Regions from separate parts of the Delftia sp. PE138 genome, predicted to be linked through region 4. Evidence: predicted binding sites of a transcription regulator. Region 4 holds the regulator's gene; each other region holds the start of a gene.
The links. Region 4 encodes FNR, which switches genes on or off when oxygen is low (the NO sensors DNR and NnrR bind a similar motif). Its sites were predicted from a motif close to TTGATNNNNATCAA; they were not measured.
Positions count from the first base shown of each region.

Region 1: a site for FNR is predicted at 2,633-2,646, ahead of dsrO (sulfate reduction electron transfer complex DsrMKJOP subunit DsrO). Genes of this name have one in related genera too.
Region 2: a site for FNR is predicted at 2,219-2,232, ahead of HFGMBDPB_RS07175 (type IV pili methyl-accepting chemotaxis transducer N-terminal domain-containing protein). Genes of this name have one in related genera too.
Region 3: a site for FNR is predicted at 1,728-1,741, ahead of HFGMBDPB_RS10380 (COX15/CtaA family protein). Genes of this name have one in related genera too.

Region 1 covers NZ_JABEPN010000002.1:277,321-281,309, reverse strand. The annotation lists gene HFGMBDPB_RS10190 (TlpA family protein disulfide reductase) at 1-707, shown strand, start outside; gene dsbG (thiol:disulfide interchange protein DsbG) at 704-1,510, shown strand; gene HFGMBDPB_RS10180 (DsrE family protein) at 1,522-1,923, shown strand; gene HFGMBDPB_RS10175 (hypothetical protein) at 1,908-2,372, opposite strand; gene dsrO (sulfate reduction electron transfer complex DsrMKJOP subunit DsrO) at 2,761-3,606, shown strand; gene nrfD (NrfD/PsrC family molybdoenzyme membrane anchor subunit) at 3,623-3,989, shown strand, end outside.
Region 2 covers NZ_JABEPN010000001.1:1,596,839-1,600,827, reverse strand. The annotation lists gene HFGMBDPB_RS07185 (putative bifunctional diguanylate cyclase/phosphodiesterase) at 1-1,216, shown strand, start outside; gene HFGMBDPB_RS07180 (ChaN family lipoprotein) at 1,220-2,104, opposite strand; gene HFGMBDPB_RS07175 (type IV pili methyl-accepting chemotaxis transducer N-terminal domain-containing protein) at 2,266-3,989, shown strand, end outside.
Region 3 covers NZ_JABEPN010000002.1:318,952-322,940, reverse strand. The annotation lists gene cyoE (heme o synthase) at 1-270, opposite strand, end outside; gene HFGMBDPB_RS10380 (COX15/CtaA family protein) at 267-1,457, opposite strand; gene HFGMBDPB_RS10375 (hypothetical protein) at 1,980-2,201, shown strand; gene HFGMBDPB_RS10370 (hypothetical protein) at 2,402-2,584, shown strand; gene HFGMBDPB_RS10365 (hypothetical protein) at 2,581-2,829, shown strand; gene HFGMBDPB_RS10360 (hypothetical protein) at 2,929-3,210, shown strand; gene HFGMBDPB_RS10355 (class I SAM-dependent methyltransferase) at 3,247-3,989, opposite strand, start outside.
Region 4 covers NZ_JABEPN010000005.1:366,991-370,979, reverse strand. The annotation lists gene ccoG (cytochrome c oxidase accessory protein CcoG) at 1-592, shown strand, start outside; gene HFGMBDPB_RS19165 (FixH family protein) at 650-964, shown strand; gene HFGMBDPB_RS19160 (hypothetical protein) at 1,147-1,434, shown strand; gene fnr (fumarate/nitrate reduction transcriptional regulator Fnr) at 1,516-2,235, opposite strand; gene hemN (oxygen-independent coproporphyrinogen III oxidase) at 2,397-3,779, shown strand; gene HFGMBDPB_RS19145 (sulfite exporter TauE/SafE family protein) at 3,785-3,989, shown strand, end outside.

The DNA.
Region 1 (3,989 bases), on a different contig from region 4:
CCGGCCTGCTGGCGGCGCGCCTGGCCTATGTCGCGCAGTGGTGGGCCGAGGTCGCGCCGGCCCCCTGGGATTGGAGCGGGATGCCGGCCTTCGCAGGCCGCATCATCGATATCCGCGACGGGGGATGGAACCTGTGGGCCGGCCTGCTGGCCGCGCTGCTGTACATGCTGTGGCGCAGCCGCCGCTCCCCGGTGCTGCGCCGCGCCACAGGGCTGGCGCTGGGCGCGGGGGCGGCCCTGCTGGTGCTGGGCAGCCTGCTGCAGGCGCTGCCCTCCGCAGATGCACCGGCCCTGCCGGCCTTCACCCTGGTCAACGGACAGGCGCAGCCGGTATCGCTGCAGCAGTTGCAGCAGGCCGATGGCAAGCCCATGGTGATCAACCTCTGGGCCACCTGGTGCCCGCCCTGCCGGCGCGAGATGCCGGTGCTGGCCCAGGCCCAGCAGCAGCGGCCCGATGTGCGTTTCATCTGGATCAACCAGGGCGAGTCTGCCGAGGCCGTGATGGGCTACCTGCGGCGCGAGCAGGCGACGGCCCCGCTGCCGCTGGCCCAGGTGCTGTTCGACCCGCAGCAGCAGGCCGGCCGGCACTGGCGCCAGCGGGGCCTGCCTTCCACCTATTTCTATGGCGCCGACGGCCGGCTGTGCGGCATGCGCATGGGCGAGCTGTCGCGCGCCAGCCTGGCCCAGCATCTGAAGGAATGTTCATGAGCGCTTCCCCCCTGTTCCCCCTGCCTGCACTGGCAGGAGCCCTGGCCCTATCGGCAGCCTTGGCCCTGCCGGCTGCGGCGTCCGAGCTGCCATCGGAGGATTTCCTGGCCCAGCAGGGACTGACCCTGGTGGGACCGCTGCCGGCCGTGGGCGGACTCAAGGCCTGGGCCGCCTACCGCGACCGCCAGCCCGTGCCCATCTACCGCATGCCTGACGGCAAGCACTGGGTGCTGGGCACGGTGATCGACGCCCAGGGCCGCGACGTGAACGCCCAGGCCCTGCAGGCCGCCGTGCAAAAGCCCATGGGCGAGCAACTGTGGAGCGATGTGCAGCGCGCCCAGTCCATACCGGATGGCCGCGCCGACGCGCCGCGCACGGTCTATGTGTTCACCGACCCCAACTGCCCCTATTGCAACCAGCTGTGGAACGATGCCCGGCCCTGGGTGGAGAGCGGCCAGGTGCAGTTGCGCCACATTCTGGTGGGCATCCTCAAGCCCAGCAGCGAGGGCAAGGCCGCCGCCATGCTGACCGCGCGCCAGCCAGAGCAGGCCCTGGCCGAGCACGCACGTGCCTATGCCAAGGCCGGCCGCGCCAGCGCAGAAGGCGCGGGCGCCACGCCGCTGGCCCCGGTGCCGCAGGCCACGCGGCAGGTGCTGGCCAGCCATGCCTCGCTGATGTCCACCTGGGGCCTGCGTGCCACGCCGGCCCTGGTCTGGAAGGATGACAAGGGAGTGGTGCAGGTACGCACCGGCCTGCCACCGGGCCTGCTGGAAGAGGTCATGGGGCCGCGTGGCAGGAAATGATGAGGACGACCATGAGCACAAGCCGTTGTCCCGCCGATTCAACCGCCTCCAGCGACTGGAGCGACCTGTTCCCCACCCGGCCGGATGCGCCGCCGCTGCGCATCGTGCTGCATGCGCCCACGCCCGGCGCCCTGGCCCGTGCACGCAGCAATCTGGCCAACCTGCGCCAGGACCGGCCCGGTGCCGAAGTCCGCATCGTCATCAACGGCCCGGCCGTCGAGGCACTGCTGGATGCCGCGCCGGGCACGCCGCAGCATCTGGATGCAGAGGCCCTGGCCCATGCGCTGGTCTGCCCGAACACGCTCAGGAAGCTGGGCCGCGAGGCGCCTGCCGGCATGCGCGTGCTGCCGCAGGGCGGCATCGAGTCACTGGCCCTGCTGCAGCAGTCGGCCTGGTGCTACGTGCGCTGCTGAGCGGCCTGCGCCAGCGAGGCCAGGCAGCGCGCCTGCCATTGGTATTCAGGCTCGAACGACTCGCGGTCCGTGACGGCGCCGTGGCCGCCCTCGCCATAGACCATGGCGTAGGCCGCGTAGTCGGCCGCCTGCAGCGCCCGGCCCGCCAGCCCATGGGCCGTGGCATAGGTGGCGGACACGGCGGCATGGCCGCAGCCGTCGAGGGAGCGTGATCCCTGGTGGTGGTTGGCCAGGCTGGCCGCCTCGCGGGCCAGGCGGTCCAGCTCCTGCCGGTCGATCTGGCCGTCCAGGTAGCGGCGAAGGCCTTGTGCGCAGCGGATGACGTCCGGGTCTTCCAGCAGGTGCGCGATGCGGTCCACGCAGGCCTGTGTGAATTGCAGCCTCAGGTGCTCGCCGGCTTCGGCGGCAAGGTCCAGTTCCGAAGCAAGGCTGTTCAGGGCATGGTTCATGGAGAACTCCTTGGCAGTGGCGACACAAGCAGCGTAGACCGGGGCCGCGCACGGAAACAAGAGGGTGATTTCCGATACGCGCCCTGCATTCCCGAGGAATGCAGTCACCCTGTTAACCCCGTCTTAATCCCTGCGCCACACGCTATGGACTGCCTTGGGCGCCTGTCCATGGCAGGCAGTCGGTGGCGCTTTGCAAGCACTCGGCAGGCACTCGGCAGGCACTCGGCAGGCACTCGGCAGGCACTTGGAAAGCCCATTGCTTGACTCACATCAAGCCGCCAAGGCCCTGAATTTCATATATTAAATTCAATATAAAAAGCATATTTTTAATGCTTTATTGAGTTTGAGCGACCACCCTCCGTGGCCGCAGGACGATGAAAGACAGGCCATGCCAAAAACATCCCGCGCCGGCAGCGGCTGCAACGACTGCAGCTGCAAGCCCTCCACTCAGGACATCCCCGCCCCTACCCTCTCCCATGCGCAGCCCGCCGCAGGCAAGCGCGGCTTCCTGCAGGATCTGCTGGCCGCTGCCATGGCGGCCGTGGCCCTGCCCGTGGCGGCGGCCGCGCCCGGCACCCCCGGTTTTCAACCGCCGCGCCGTCCCGGCGAGGCCGGCAGGCGCTACGGCATGCTGGTGGACCTGCGCCGCTGCATAGGCTGCCAGGCCTGCACGGTGAGCTGCTCCATGGAGAACCTGCCGCCGCTGGGCCAGTTCCGCACCACGGTGCTGCAGTACGAGGTGCAGCACGCGGGCAACGAGGACCTGCCGCCGGCCATGCTCAACCTGCCGCGCCTGTGCAACCACTGCGACAACCCGCCCTGCGTGCCGGTCTGCCCGGTGCAGGCCACCTTCCAGCGCAGCGACGGCATCGTGCTGGTGGACAACGAGCGCTGCGTGGGCTGCGGCTACTGCGTGCAGGCCTGCCCCTATGACGCACGCTTCATCAACCACGAGACGCAGACCGCCGACAAGTGCACCTTCTGCGAGCACCGGCTGGAGGCCGGCCTGCTGCCGGCCTGCGTGGAAAGCTGCGTGGGCGGCGCCCGCGTGATCGGCGACCTCAACGACGAGGGCAGCGAGATCCGCCAGCGCATGCGCGAGCACGCCAAGGACCTCAAGGTGCTCAAGCCCGCCATGGGCACGGACCCGCATGTGTACTACCTGGGATTGCCCGACGCCTTCGTCGACGGCGTGGACGGGCAGGCCAGCGTGCGGCTGGTCACTTCCCACTGAACGCAAGGAGCACCCCATGCACATCGTCGAACTCCTGACCCCCGCCTACGAATCGGCCTGGCTGCCCTGGGCCGTGCAGTACTTCTTCCTGGCCGGCATTGCCACGGGCGCCGCCCTGCTGGCCGCCGCCTGCGCCTGGGCGCCGCGCGCCAGCGCCATGGCGCGCCTGCTGCCGGCCGCCGTGCTGGTGCTGGCCGTCAGCGCCATCGCGGCGCCCGTGTCGCTGCTGGCCGACCTGCACCAGCCTGCGCGCTTCTGGCATTTCTATGCGCACTTCACGCCGTGGTCGTGGATGTCGGTGGGCGCGCTGCTGCTGCCTGTCTTCGTGGGACTGGCGCTGGCCTTCGTGCTGGCCTGGTGGCTGGGCCGGCCGCAGTGGCTGC
Region 2 (3,989 bases), on a different contig from region 4:
CACGCTGGCCGTGATGCTGCTGAACATCGATCGCTTCAAGGACGTCAATGACAGCTACGGCCACGCCATCGGCGACCAGGTGCTGCGCCACATCGCCGCCCGTGTGCACGACTCCCTGGGTCCCCAGGACCTCATAGGTCGCATGGCCGGTGACGAACTGGCCGTGCTGTGCAAGGGCATGAGCGAGCGCGGCGACGCCATCGCCCGCGCACGGCAACTGATCGCGGCGGCCGGCCAGCCCTGGAGCTCGCCGGACGGCCTGTCCGTCATGGCCGGCGTCAGCGTGGGCATCTGCATGTACCCCTCCCACGCCGGCAATGCCCAGGACCTGCTGCAGGGCGCGCATGCGGCCGTCTACGGCGCCAAGTCGCGCAGCGGCCGTGCCTGGTGCTTCTTCGAGGAAGACATGACCTCGGCCGCGCGCGAGCGCCTGGCCATGGAGGCACGGCTGCGGCAGGCCATAGACCTGGGCCACCTGCGCCTGTACTTCCAGCCCCAGATCGACCTGGCCACTGGCCGCCTGGTGGGCGCCGAGGCCCTGGTGCGCTGGCTGGACCCGGACGAGGGCCTCATCTCCCCGGCCCGCTTCATTCCCGTGGCCGAAAGCTCGGGCGTCATCGGCGCGCTGGGCCTGTGGGTGCTGCGCGAGGCCTGCGCCCAGGGCCAGCGCTGGCGCGATCAGGGCCTGCCCGAGATGACCATCGCGGTCAATGTCTCGCTGCACCAGTTCCTGCTGACCGACATTGCCGGTGCCACCGCCGACGCGCTGGCCGCCACGGGCTTCGCTCCGCACTGCCTGGAGCTGGAGATCACCGAAAGCGCCCTGGCCGAGCGCCCCGAGGAGGCCCTGGCCGTCATGCGCCGCCTGCGCGCCCAGGGCCTGCGGCTGGCCATCGACGACTTCGGCACCGGCTATTCCTCGCTGGCCCACCTCAAGCGCTTCCCGCTGGACCTGCTCAAGATCGACCAGGGCTTCATCCGCGACATCCCGCACAGCGCCGACGACATGGCCATCAGCGGGTCGGTGATCGCGCTGGGGCATGCCATGGGGCTGAAGGTGCTGGCCGAGGGCGTGGAGACGGCCGAGCAGCTGGCATTCCTGCGCGGCAAGGGGTGCGACTTCTTCCAGGGCTATCTGTGCAGCAAGCCCATGCCTGCGCAGGCGTTCGGCGAGTGGGTCTCGGGCAACGAGGGGATGTGGGCCGTGCAGGGGTGAAGCTCAGTCCACCCGACCCGCATCCGCCCGCGGTGCCGGCGGGTTCCTGAACTTCTCCCGCAGCTCGGCGCAGTGGTCCTTGGCGGGCAGGGCATCCGTCTTCTGCAGCCAATCCACATCCGAGGCCTGCGCCACCGATGTCTCCCCCGCCTGCGCCACGGCCACCTTGGCGCCTGCGGCCTCGGGCAGCCAGGTGGGAATGCCCACGCCGCGCAGCACGTGGCCGCGCCCGGCCACCAACAGCACGGTCTTGCCGGGCTTGACTGCGGCCCTGGCCACCTCGGCCATGCTGGCGTCGCGGGCCAGCTGGATGCGGGCCATGGGCGCCAGCTGGGTGTCGGGCAGCAGGCCGCAGTGGCCTTCGCGGATGGCGTCGAGCTGGCGCTGCCAGGCTTCGGGCGGCAGGTGGGTGTCCAGGTTTTCGTTGCGCATGGCCTGCTTCATGTCGGCGCGGGGCAGGTTGCCGCCCAGCACGGGCACGCCTGCGCGCACGGCGGCCATGACCACGCCGCGGTAGCGCGGCCAGGGCCAGGCGGCGTCCTGCCATTGCAGGGCCTGCTGCACAGCGTCCTCGGAGGCATCGCGCGCCAGGCTGGCCGTGGAGCCCGTGCGCGGCGCCATCTCGATCACCAGCGCGGCCAGGCGCTCCTGCGTGGCCAGCTGCTGCACCGTGGCCTGTTGCCAGGCCTGGTGGGCCGCCGCATCGTGCTGCTCGCCCAGCAGCACCAGGGGTGCGTCGGACCAGCGCTGCAGCTGCTGCGTCCAGTCCCGCGCCGGTGTGGAGGAGCTGGCGCAGCCGGCAAGGGCTGCCGCCAGCCATGCGGCCGCAGCCAGGCCGGCAAGGCGCGGGGTGCGGATGAAGGGGCGGGGGATGGAGCGGACTTGCATGGCCCCATGCTAAACACTGGCCTTGCCCGGGGCCCCCATAGGCCCTGTGGGCATTGGGGGCAGTTGAAAGGATCCTAGGAATCGGGGCGGGGGCACGGCGCAAACGGGTGGCGCTTGATTCAGGTCAAGACGCGCAAATGTGCCGTGGCTACAGTGCGACCATGCATGGCAAGCCCTCGCTTTCGACCAAGCTGCTGCTCATGGGCGCGGCCTGCCTGCTGGCGGCCGTGGCATCGATCGGCTTCACGCTGTGGGTGGCCTGGCAGCTGGAGGGCGGCGCGGCCGCCGTGAACGAGGCCGGGCGGCTGCGCATGAGCATGGTGCGCATGGCCATGGCGCGCCAGAACGAGGCGCCTGCGCAGTGGCAGGCGCGCGCGCAGCAGTTCGACGCCAGCCTGGACCTGCTGCGCAGCGGCGACATGTCGCGCCCGCTGTTCGTGCCCTGGAGCGACGAGGTCAGGGCGCGCTACGAGCGCATACGCCGCGACTGGAGCGCGCTGCGCACGCAGTGGCAGGCCGAGGACCAGGCCGATGCGCAGGCCATCATGGGCAGCGCCGATGCCTTCGTGCGCGAGGTGGACGGCTTTGTCGAAGCCATCGAGGACCGGCTCTCGCGCTGGACGGCCATCCTGCACCTGTTTCAGATGTGTCTGATGGCGCTGGCCATCATCGCGGCCGTGAGTTTCATGGCCACCAGCTACTGGCTGGTGCTGCATCCCGTGGGCCAGCTGCGCTCGGCGCTGGAGCGCATGCGGCGCGGACACCTGGACACGCGCATGAGCGTGGAGGTGGACGACGAGTTCGGCCAGCTGGCGGCCGGCTTCAACCTGATGGCCCAGTCGCTGCAAAGCTCTCACGCCGAGCTGGAGGACAAGGTGCGCGAGAAGACCGCCAGCCTCAACGTGCAGCACCAGCAGCTGCAGGCGCTGTACGCGGTCAGCGTGCAGGCGTCGGAGGCGGCCAGCCTCCAGGCCCTGGCCGAAGGGTTCGTGCGCCAGATCCGTGTGGCAGCCCAGGCCGATGCGGCCACGGTGCGCTGGTCCGACGAGGCCAACGAGCGCTACGTGCTGCTGGCCGGCGACGGCCTGCCCCAGTCCATGTCGGTGCAGGAGCACTGCCTGCACACGGGCGCCTGCCTGTGCGGCCAGCCGCGCGAGCAGGCGCGGCTGCGCGTGATCCCCATCACCCCGGCCAGCGACCTGCAACTGCCCCACTGCCGCGAGGCCGGCTTCGAGACCGTGGTCAGCATCCCCGTGCAACTGCAGCAGCGCCTGCTGGGCGAGGTCAACCTGTTCTTTCGCTCCACCGTGGTGCTCACGGACGACATGCGCGACCTGCTGTCCGCCATGGCGCGCCACCTGGCCAGCGCCATGGAAAGCCTGCGCGCCACGGCGCTGGAGCGCGAAGCCGCCGTGGCCGAGGAGCGCGGCCTGATCGCGCGCGAGCTGCATGACTCCATTGCCCAGTCGCTGGCCTTTCTCAAGATACAGACCCAGCTGCTGCGCGACGCCGTGGCCAAGGGCCGCGACGAGGCGCGCGACCGCAGCCTGGGCGAGCTGGAAGTGGGCGTGCGCGAATGCTATGCCGACGTGCGCGAGCTGCTGGTGCATTTCCGCACGCGCACCAGCGCCGAGGACATCGAGGCCGCGCTGCGCGCCACGCTGTCCAAGTTCGAGCACCAGACGGGCATTGCCACCTCGCTGAGCATGTCGGGCCAGGGCCTGCCGCTGGCGCCCGACGTGCAGATCCAGGTGCTGCACATGGTGCAGGAGGCGCTGTCCAACGTGCGCAAGCACGCGGGTGCCAGGCATGTGGAGCTGCGCGTGGGGCGCCACCCCTGGCGCTTCGAAGTCTGCGACGACGGCTGCGGCTTCATCCCCGCCGC
Region 3 (3,989 bases), on a different contig from region 4:
CGTGGGCCGCCAGGAGGTGCGCTTCATGCGCGCATCGATATGGCGCTCCACCAGGCAGTTGAAGGCCGCTGCGGCGCCCGCCACCAGCCAGATGCCCAGGCAGGCCAGCGCCATGTGCAGCCACTGGTCGGCGTTGGGCCAGCCCGGCACGGCCAGCACCATGCCGATCAGCGCGCAGAACACGATCAGCTGCACCACGCGGGGCTTGGTCAGGGCATAGAACTGCGTCCAGCGTGAGGACTCGACACTCAGGGAAGCTTGTTTACTCATGCAATCTCTCCACGGGCAACCGGCAACCCGGCCCGCAGCGTGCCCGGGCGACTGGCCGCCAGGCACCAAACAATCACGGTCACCAGCGCGGCTGCGCCACCCGTATGCAGCACTGCAGCCACCAGCGGCCAGTCCAGCACCACGTTCGACAGGCCTGTCAGCACCTGCAACACCAAAAACCCAGCCAGCACGCGGCGCTGCGGCGCCAGGGCAGGCGCCTCGCCCAACCGCCACCACAGCCCGGCAAGCGCGGCCACCACCACATAGGCCGCAAGGCGGTGCAGATAGTGGATGGCCGTGAGGCCCGCAAGGCTGATGTTGCTGCCGTCCTGCAGCAGGCCCAGCGGACGCCAGATCTGCAGCGCCTGCGAAAAATCCATGGCCGGCCACCAACTGCCCTGGCAGGTCGGAAAACTGCTGCAGGCCAGCACCGCATAGTTGGTGCTGACCCAGCCACCCAGTGCCACCTGCAGCACCAGCAAGCCCAGGCCCAGCCACAGCAGAGCACGCAGGCCCGGGGAAATCACCGTTGCCTGCTGCTGGCGTGCCTCCCGGCTCAGCCCCACGGCGGGCACGCACAGCAAGGCCAGCAGGCCCGTGCCGCCCAGCAGGTGCAGGGTCACGATGGCCGGAAACAGCTTCATGGTCACGGTCCAGGCGCCAAAGGCACCCTGCAGGCAGACCCAGAACAGCGCCAGCGTGGGCCACCAGGGGCTCATGGCCCCCCGCCGTGCGCCTTCCACGCCTTGGGCGCCACCCGCCCTGCCCTGGCGGCGCGCACGCCGCCAGGCCATGATGGTCATGGCGATGATGAGCACGCCCACGGTGGTGGCCAGATAGCGGTGGACCATCTCTATCCATGCCTTGCCATGCGTCACCGGCCCGGTGGGCATGGCGGCCTGCGCCTCGGCAATCTGCGCGCGGGCGCCCATGGGGCTGGCGCTGCCATAGCAGCCCGGCCAGTCAGGGCAGCCCAGGCCGGAATCGGTCAAGCGCGTAAAGGCGCCGAACAGCACCAGGTCGAAAGTCAGAAACAGCGTCAGCACCGACAGTGCCTGCAGCCGCTTGAGCGAGCCACCGTTGCGGTTGCGCAGCCACACCCAGGCCAAGGGTCCCAGCGCCAGCAACAGGCCCAGCAGCATCAGCTCCAGAACGGGGGCCAGATCGTACAGCGCCTGCTCGTTCACCTCCGCCCTCCGCAGCGCAGCGTCCACCGGACGGAACCGACCCCAGGCAAGCCGCAAGGCAATGCCACAGGCGCATCCGGTTGGCGACAGCAGAACTTCATAAATGAGAGCAATTTGACGAGAAGGCTCAGCCCCATGCGCGAGATTGGATCGCAGGCCGGGCCCACAGAGAATCAGGACATGCACCCAGATACAGGCTGCGGGACGGCGCCCCATGCACAAGGCCCGCCAAGCGGGCCCGGTCGCTGCAACTTTCAGAGCAGCATGTCTTTGATATGAAACAATTCTACTTGCCTGCGCACCACTCAAGCGCCCAAGCGCGCAGTGCCCCTAGACCGCAGCCAGCTTCTTTTGGCCGGCGTGATGCGGCTTGGGCCGGGCGCACACGAATTTGCGCCGGGTGCCACCCGAGGCATCGGTGGCCCGGCTTTGCACAACTGCTCAGATTCGCTCAGATTCAGACGCCCAGCGTTCCTTAGATTGACGCTTTCACTTGGGGACCGGCAACCGCCGGGTGAGGCCATGATTGCAGGACGCTCGTGGACTGTGCTTGATGGGCGCGGACACGAAATCGGGCGTGTCGAAGGCGATGAATTCGTCCGGTGCGGGACCAGGCTCATCTACCGCATCGATGGGCCGGCGCTGTACTCCATGGACGGCTCGGCCAGACTGATGGGCTTTATCGAAGGGACCGAGGTCAGAACCCGGCAGGGGCGGATCTTTCTCAAATTCCTCGCGCATTGAACTGCGCTGCTCTGATCTACGCAGCACCGTGCGCATGCAGCGGCAAGCTTTCGGCCCCCTTCTGCGCCAGCCGATGACAATCTATATCAATTCATTCATAGCCAGTCGCTAAGACGCACAGATAATTGCCGGCATTCGTGTGAATTGTGAGAAGGGACCGGGCCACGTGCCACGCCCTTCGCATGCTGGAGGATTGGCAGATGAGCGCCCCGGAAATGGAGGCCATACAGGAGCGGCTGAAGAAGCTGCGGGCCGACGAGGCGCAGGTAGCCGAGCAGCTGGAACGGCTGCAGACCCAGAAGGCTGCGCTGGAGCACAGGCAGGCCATGATCCAGGGCGCCTTGGAGGTGCTGGAAGAGATGCGGCAGGAGCTGGAGCCATGAACCGCGGCAAGCCCGGTTCGTCCCCGTCCTCGTCACCGCCCGCCACTGCCCTGCCAACAACCCAGGACTGGCTGGAAAGAATTGCAGCCCTGGATGCCACGGAGCCGCCGCCTACCCCACCTCGTCCGCGCAACACCCGCAAAGCAGCGCGCCGCAAGGCGGTCACCATCGTGGCAAGGCTGGTGCTGCTGGTGCTGCTGGCCATCGCCCTGGCCGTGGCGGCGCAATTGATGTGGGTCAAGTAGCTGCCTGCGGTATACCCTCGCATCCTGGCAAAGTCCCCATATTGTTTGCATGCTCACTTGCGCCTAGCATGGAGGCACACTCAACGCAGTGGAGGTGTCATGGCCGATCCCGAAGAACCGCTGGAAATACGCTCAGAACGCTGGCAGTCGCTGAAGGGGCTGGACATCGCCTCCGTGGATCTGGGCCCCATCTGCGTGGTGCTCTTGCTGACGTTGATCTGCACGGCCGTGATGCTGCTGCTGGCCAAGTCCGGCGCCGAGCAGGTGCGGCAGGCCCAGCCATCGCCCCAGGCCAAAGGCGCTGCTCCCCGACCGCAACCGGCGCAGCCCGTGGCAGAACCCGCCCAGCAACAGACCTGGATACCGGCCTTGCGCACCTGAGCGCGGCAAGGCCGGTCCAGGCCGTAGGTAGCGCGTTCAGACCTTCATCGAACGTGTCGCAATGAAGGTCGGCACGAACTTCTCGATCACAAAACGGGCGTGGGGCTGCCAGTCCTCGTGGAAGCCCGTCAGCACAAGCCCCGCATCCAACTGCCCCCCGATCTGATCGGCCAGCGTATGGCCGAACACCAGGGCCTCGTTGCGCTCGCGCTTGGCCGCAATCGCCTCGGGCGGCAAATCCGTCACATCGGAATACGGCAGGCGCCAGGCGGGCCGCACGAGTCCTTGCTCGCGCAATGCAGGATCACGGTCCTCCACGAAGACCACCGGATTCCAGAAGCTGGACAGAAGACGCCCGCCCGTCGTCAGCACCCGCGCGCATTCACGCCACACGGGCCGCACATCGGGCACGTAGAGGTTGGAGATGGGGTGAAAGATCACATCAAAGCTGGCGTCTGCAAAGACCCCCAGATCGCGCATATCGCCCTGCACGCAGGTCAGCGCAAGGCCTTCGCGCTCGGCCACGTGCCGGTCCTGCGCAAGCTGGCCGGCTGAGGCGTCGAAGACGGTGACCTGGGCGCCCGCCGCAGCAAGAATGGGCGCCTGCTGGCCGCCGCCGCTGGCAAGGCAGAGGATGCGCAGGCCGCGTACATCATCCAGCCAGCCGGCAGGCAAGGGGCCTGGCGTGAGCCGCGCCTGCCAGCTTCCGGCGCGGGCCCGTGCTATTTCGGCGCTGTCGACCGGGCGCGACCAGTCGCAGGACTTGGCAGCCTGCTGGT
Region 4 (3,989 bases):
CCCCGTGGGCATCGACATCCGCAACGGCCTGCAGTACGAATGCATAGGCTGCGGTCTGTGCATAGACGCCTGCAATTCCATCATGGACAAGATGGAGTATCCGCGCGGCCTCATCCGGCTGACCACGCAGAACGCCATGGCCGGCCTGTGGCGGCGGGCCCAGGTGCTGCGCCGCATCTTCCGTCCGCGCGTACTGGTCTACTCGGCCGTGCTGATCGGCCTGAGCATGGCCATGATCGTGAGCCTGGCGCTGCGCCAGTCGGTCAAGGTCGACGTGATACGCGACCGGGCGTCGCTGTCGCGCATCGTCGCGGGCGGCAAGCTGGAAAATGTCTACCGCCTGCAGATCATGAATGCCACCGAGCAGGCCCAGCGCTACCGCATCAGCGCCCATGGCCTCGACGGGCTGGAGCTGGCGTCCGAGCAGGAGGTCGAGGTCGGCCCGGCCGAGACGCGCGGCATTGCGGCGCGGCTGCAGATTCCCTACGGTTCCGCCGAGCCGGGCTCGCACACCGTATTCTTCGATATCGATGCCGTGCATTCAGGCGCGGGACGCGCGTCCGAAAAGGCCGTCTTCCTGGTGCCCCGGTGATATGTCTGGCCGGCACCGCCCAGGCTGCGCCGGCTGTTTGAAAGAAAGAGGTTATCCATGTCTTCCAGTCCCGCAGTCTCCGCGCCCGCCACGGCCCCTTCGCATCCGGACGCCGGCAAGCCCTGGTGGAAGTTCGCCCATGTCTGGCTCGTGGTGGCCGGCCCGGCCGCCGTCGTGGTGGCTGGCGTGGTCACGGCCGTCATTGCGATCAATGGCGCCGATCCCGTGATCGATCCTGACTATTACCGCAATGGCATCACCATCAACGAGCGTGCCGATGGCGTGCGTGAAGTGCCCAAGAGCCTGGCGCCCGCGGTCACCGGCCGCAACCACGCGGCCACGCCCGCGCAGGACCATCCCACGGACCGCTGAACGCAGGAAAATGCCGTGCACAAGGCCGCAGTCGCGGCCTTTTTTGCATGGTGGATGGCATCTCCAGCATGCGCGAGGGCCAAGGGTTTCCTACAGGCAGTGCAGGGTGCGCAGGGCTTGGCACGGTGCGCGGGCGGCGCGCACAATGAAAGCCACCCCTCGACAGCTCAAGGAGATCGCTGATGTTGGCCCAACGCTGGATGTGGATTGCCTGGCCGGCCTTTCTGGCCGCCGCCGTGATGGAGATGCTGGTATTCGCCTTCGTGGACCCGCTGGAGCTGCACTGGCTCGGCGACCTGGGCTGGTCGCGGCAGGGAATCTACACGCTGGCCTTCTTCGCCTTCTGGGGCGTGACCATGCTGTCCAGCCTCATGACCACCATGCTGGGACGCTCCACGCACGATCTCAACGACGGCGTGGTCTCCGAGCCGGACCCAAATCTGGCCATGCAGGGCCTGGGGCGCGATTGAACCTGCGTGCACTGCAATGGCAATGAAAAAGGCCCGCGACAGCGGGCCTTGTTCATTGCCGGGGGGTGGGGCCTTGCGGCCTCACTGGCACTGCTGGCTGTTGACGATGCGCTTGAGCGCGTCCGTGTCCAGGATGCGCAGATGGCGCTGGCGCACCTCGATGATGTTTTCCTCGGCAAACTTCGAGAAGGTGCGGCTCACCGTCTCCAGCTTCAGGCCCAGGTAGCTGCCGATTTCCTCGCGCGTCATGCGCAGCACCAGTTCCGACTTGGAAAAGCCCCGGGCGTGCAGGCGCTGCACCAGGTTGAGCACGAAGGCGGCCAGGCGCTCCTCGGCACGCATGCTGCCCAGCAGCAGCATCACGCCATGCTCGCGCACGATCTCGCGGCTCATGACCTTGTGCACATGGTTTTGCAGGGCCGTGACCTCGCGCGACAGGTCCTCCAGCTTGTCGAAGGGCATGACGCAGACCTCGGCGTCTTCCAGCGCGACCGCATCGCAGGTGTGGTGGTCGTTGACGATGCCATCCAGGCCGATGATCTCGCCGGCCATCTGAAAGCCCGTGACCTGGTCGCGCCCGTCCTCGGTGGCCACGCAGGTCTTGAAGAAGCCCGTGCGGATGGCGTACAGCGAGGTGAAGGACTCACCGTTGCGAAACAGCAGGCCGCCGCGCTTGACCTTGCGGCGCGTGGCCACGATGTCGTCGATGCGCTGCATCTGCTCGGCATCCAGGCCCATGGGCATGCACAGCTCGCGCAGGTTGCAATTGGAACAGGATGCTTTGATGGTCTGAAGGTTCATGGAGTAAACATCAGCGGCGCAGCAGTGCGCCGGCGGTGACCTCGTGGATGGCGATGAGTTGGATCAAATTGTCGCAGCACTGCCGCGAACAACTCTTGATATGAGTCAAGGACGCGGCCAATGGGCTGCGGCACAGTGGACGACATTAGAGGAAAAAACCCATGACCGCTGTCACCCCAGAGCTGCTGCGTCGCTTCGACGTACCGGGGCCCCGATACACCTCGTTCCCCACTGCCGATCGTTTCGTGGAGGCTTTCGGTGCTGAAGACTATATCCTGGCACTTGAGCACCGCAAATCGAGTACCGCAGCGCGGGCCATGCCTTTGTCGCTGTATGTGCATGTGCCGTTCTGCGAGTCGCTGTGCTACTACTGCGCCTGCAACAAGATCGTGACGCGCCACCACGATCGCGCTGCCGTCTACCTGGACTACCTGGCGCGCGAGATGGCCTTGCACACGGCCCATTGCGGCAAGGGTCAGGCCGTCAGCCAGCTGCACCTGGGCGGCGGCACGCCCACCTTCTTCTCGGACGATGAGCTGCGCACGCTGATGGCCCTGCTGCGCGAGCATTTCAAGCTGGAGCCGGGCGGCGAATACTCCATCGAGGTCGATCCGCGCACCGTCAGCGTCGAACGCCTGGCCGTGCTCAAGGAGCTGGGCTTCAACCGCCTGAGCTTCGGCGTGCAGGACTTCGACGAACAGGTGCAGATCGCCGTGCACCGCGTGCAGCCGGCCGAGCAGGTGTTCGCGCTGGTGGCAGCGGCACGGCAGCTGGGCTTTGCCTCCATCAACGTGGACCTGATCTACGGCCTGCCCAAGCAGACGCCCGAGTCCTTCGAGCGCACGCTGGCCCAGGTCAATGCGCTGCGGCCCGACCGCATCGCGCTCTATGCCTATGCCCACCTGCCCGAGCGCTTCAAGCCGCAGCGGCGCATCGCGGCCGAGGACCTGCCCCAGGGCGCCGACAAGCTGGCCATGCTCTCGCGCTCCATCGCGGCCTTCATGGAGGGCGGCTATGTCTACGTGGGCATGGACCACTTCGCCTTGCCCGAGGACGCGCTGGCCGTGGCCAAGCGCCAGGGCCGGCTGCATCGCAACTTCCAGGGCTACAGCACCCAGCCCGACTGCGACCTGATTGCGCTGGGCGTGTCGGCCATCGGCAAGGTGGGGGCCAGCTACAGCCAGAACGCCAAGACGCTGGAGGAGTACTACGACGCCATCGACGCCGGCCACCTGCCCGTGGTGCGCGGCCTGGCACTGTCGCGCGATGATCTGGTGCGGCGCGCCGTCATCATGGCCATCATGTGCCAGGGCGCCGTGTTGTTCGAGCCCATGGAGCAGGCCTGGCTGCTGGGCTTTCGCGAGTACTTCGCCCCCGAGCTGGCGGCGCTTCAGGACCTGCAGGCCAAGGGGCTGGTGCAGATCAGCGACGAGGGCTTCCAGGTCACGCCGATGGGCTGGTACTTCGTGCGTGGCGTGGCCATGCTGTTTGACCGATATCTGCAGGCCGACAAGAACCGGGCGCGGTTTTCGAGGATCATCTAGGCCCCATGCTGTTGTCGCTGCTCTGGACCGCTTTGATCATGGGGCTCGTCGGCGGGCCCCATTGCCTTGCCATGTGCGCCGCGCCCTGCGGCGTGGTCACGGGCGGGGCGGGGCAGGGCACGGTACAGGGTGGTGGGCAGGTGGTCGCCGTCCATGGACTGCAAAGCCGGCTGTGGCTGCGCACGGCGCTGTTCCATGGCGGGCGGCTGG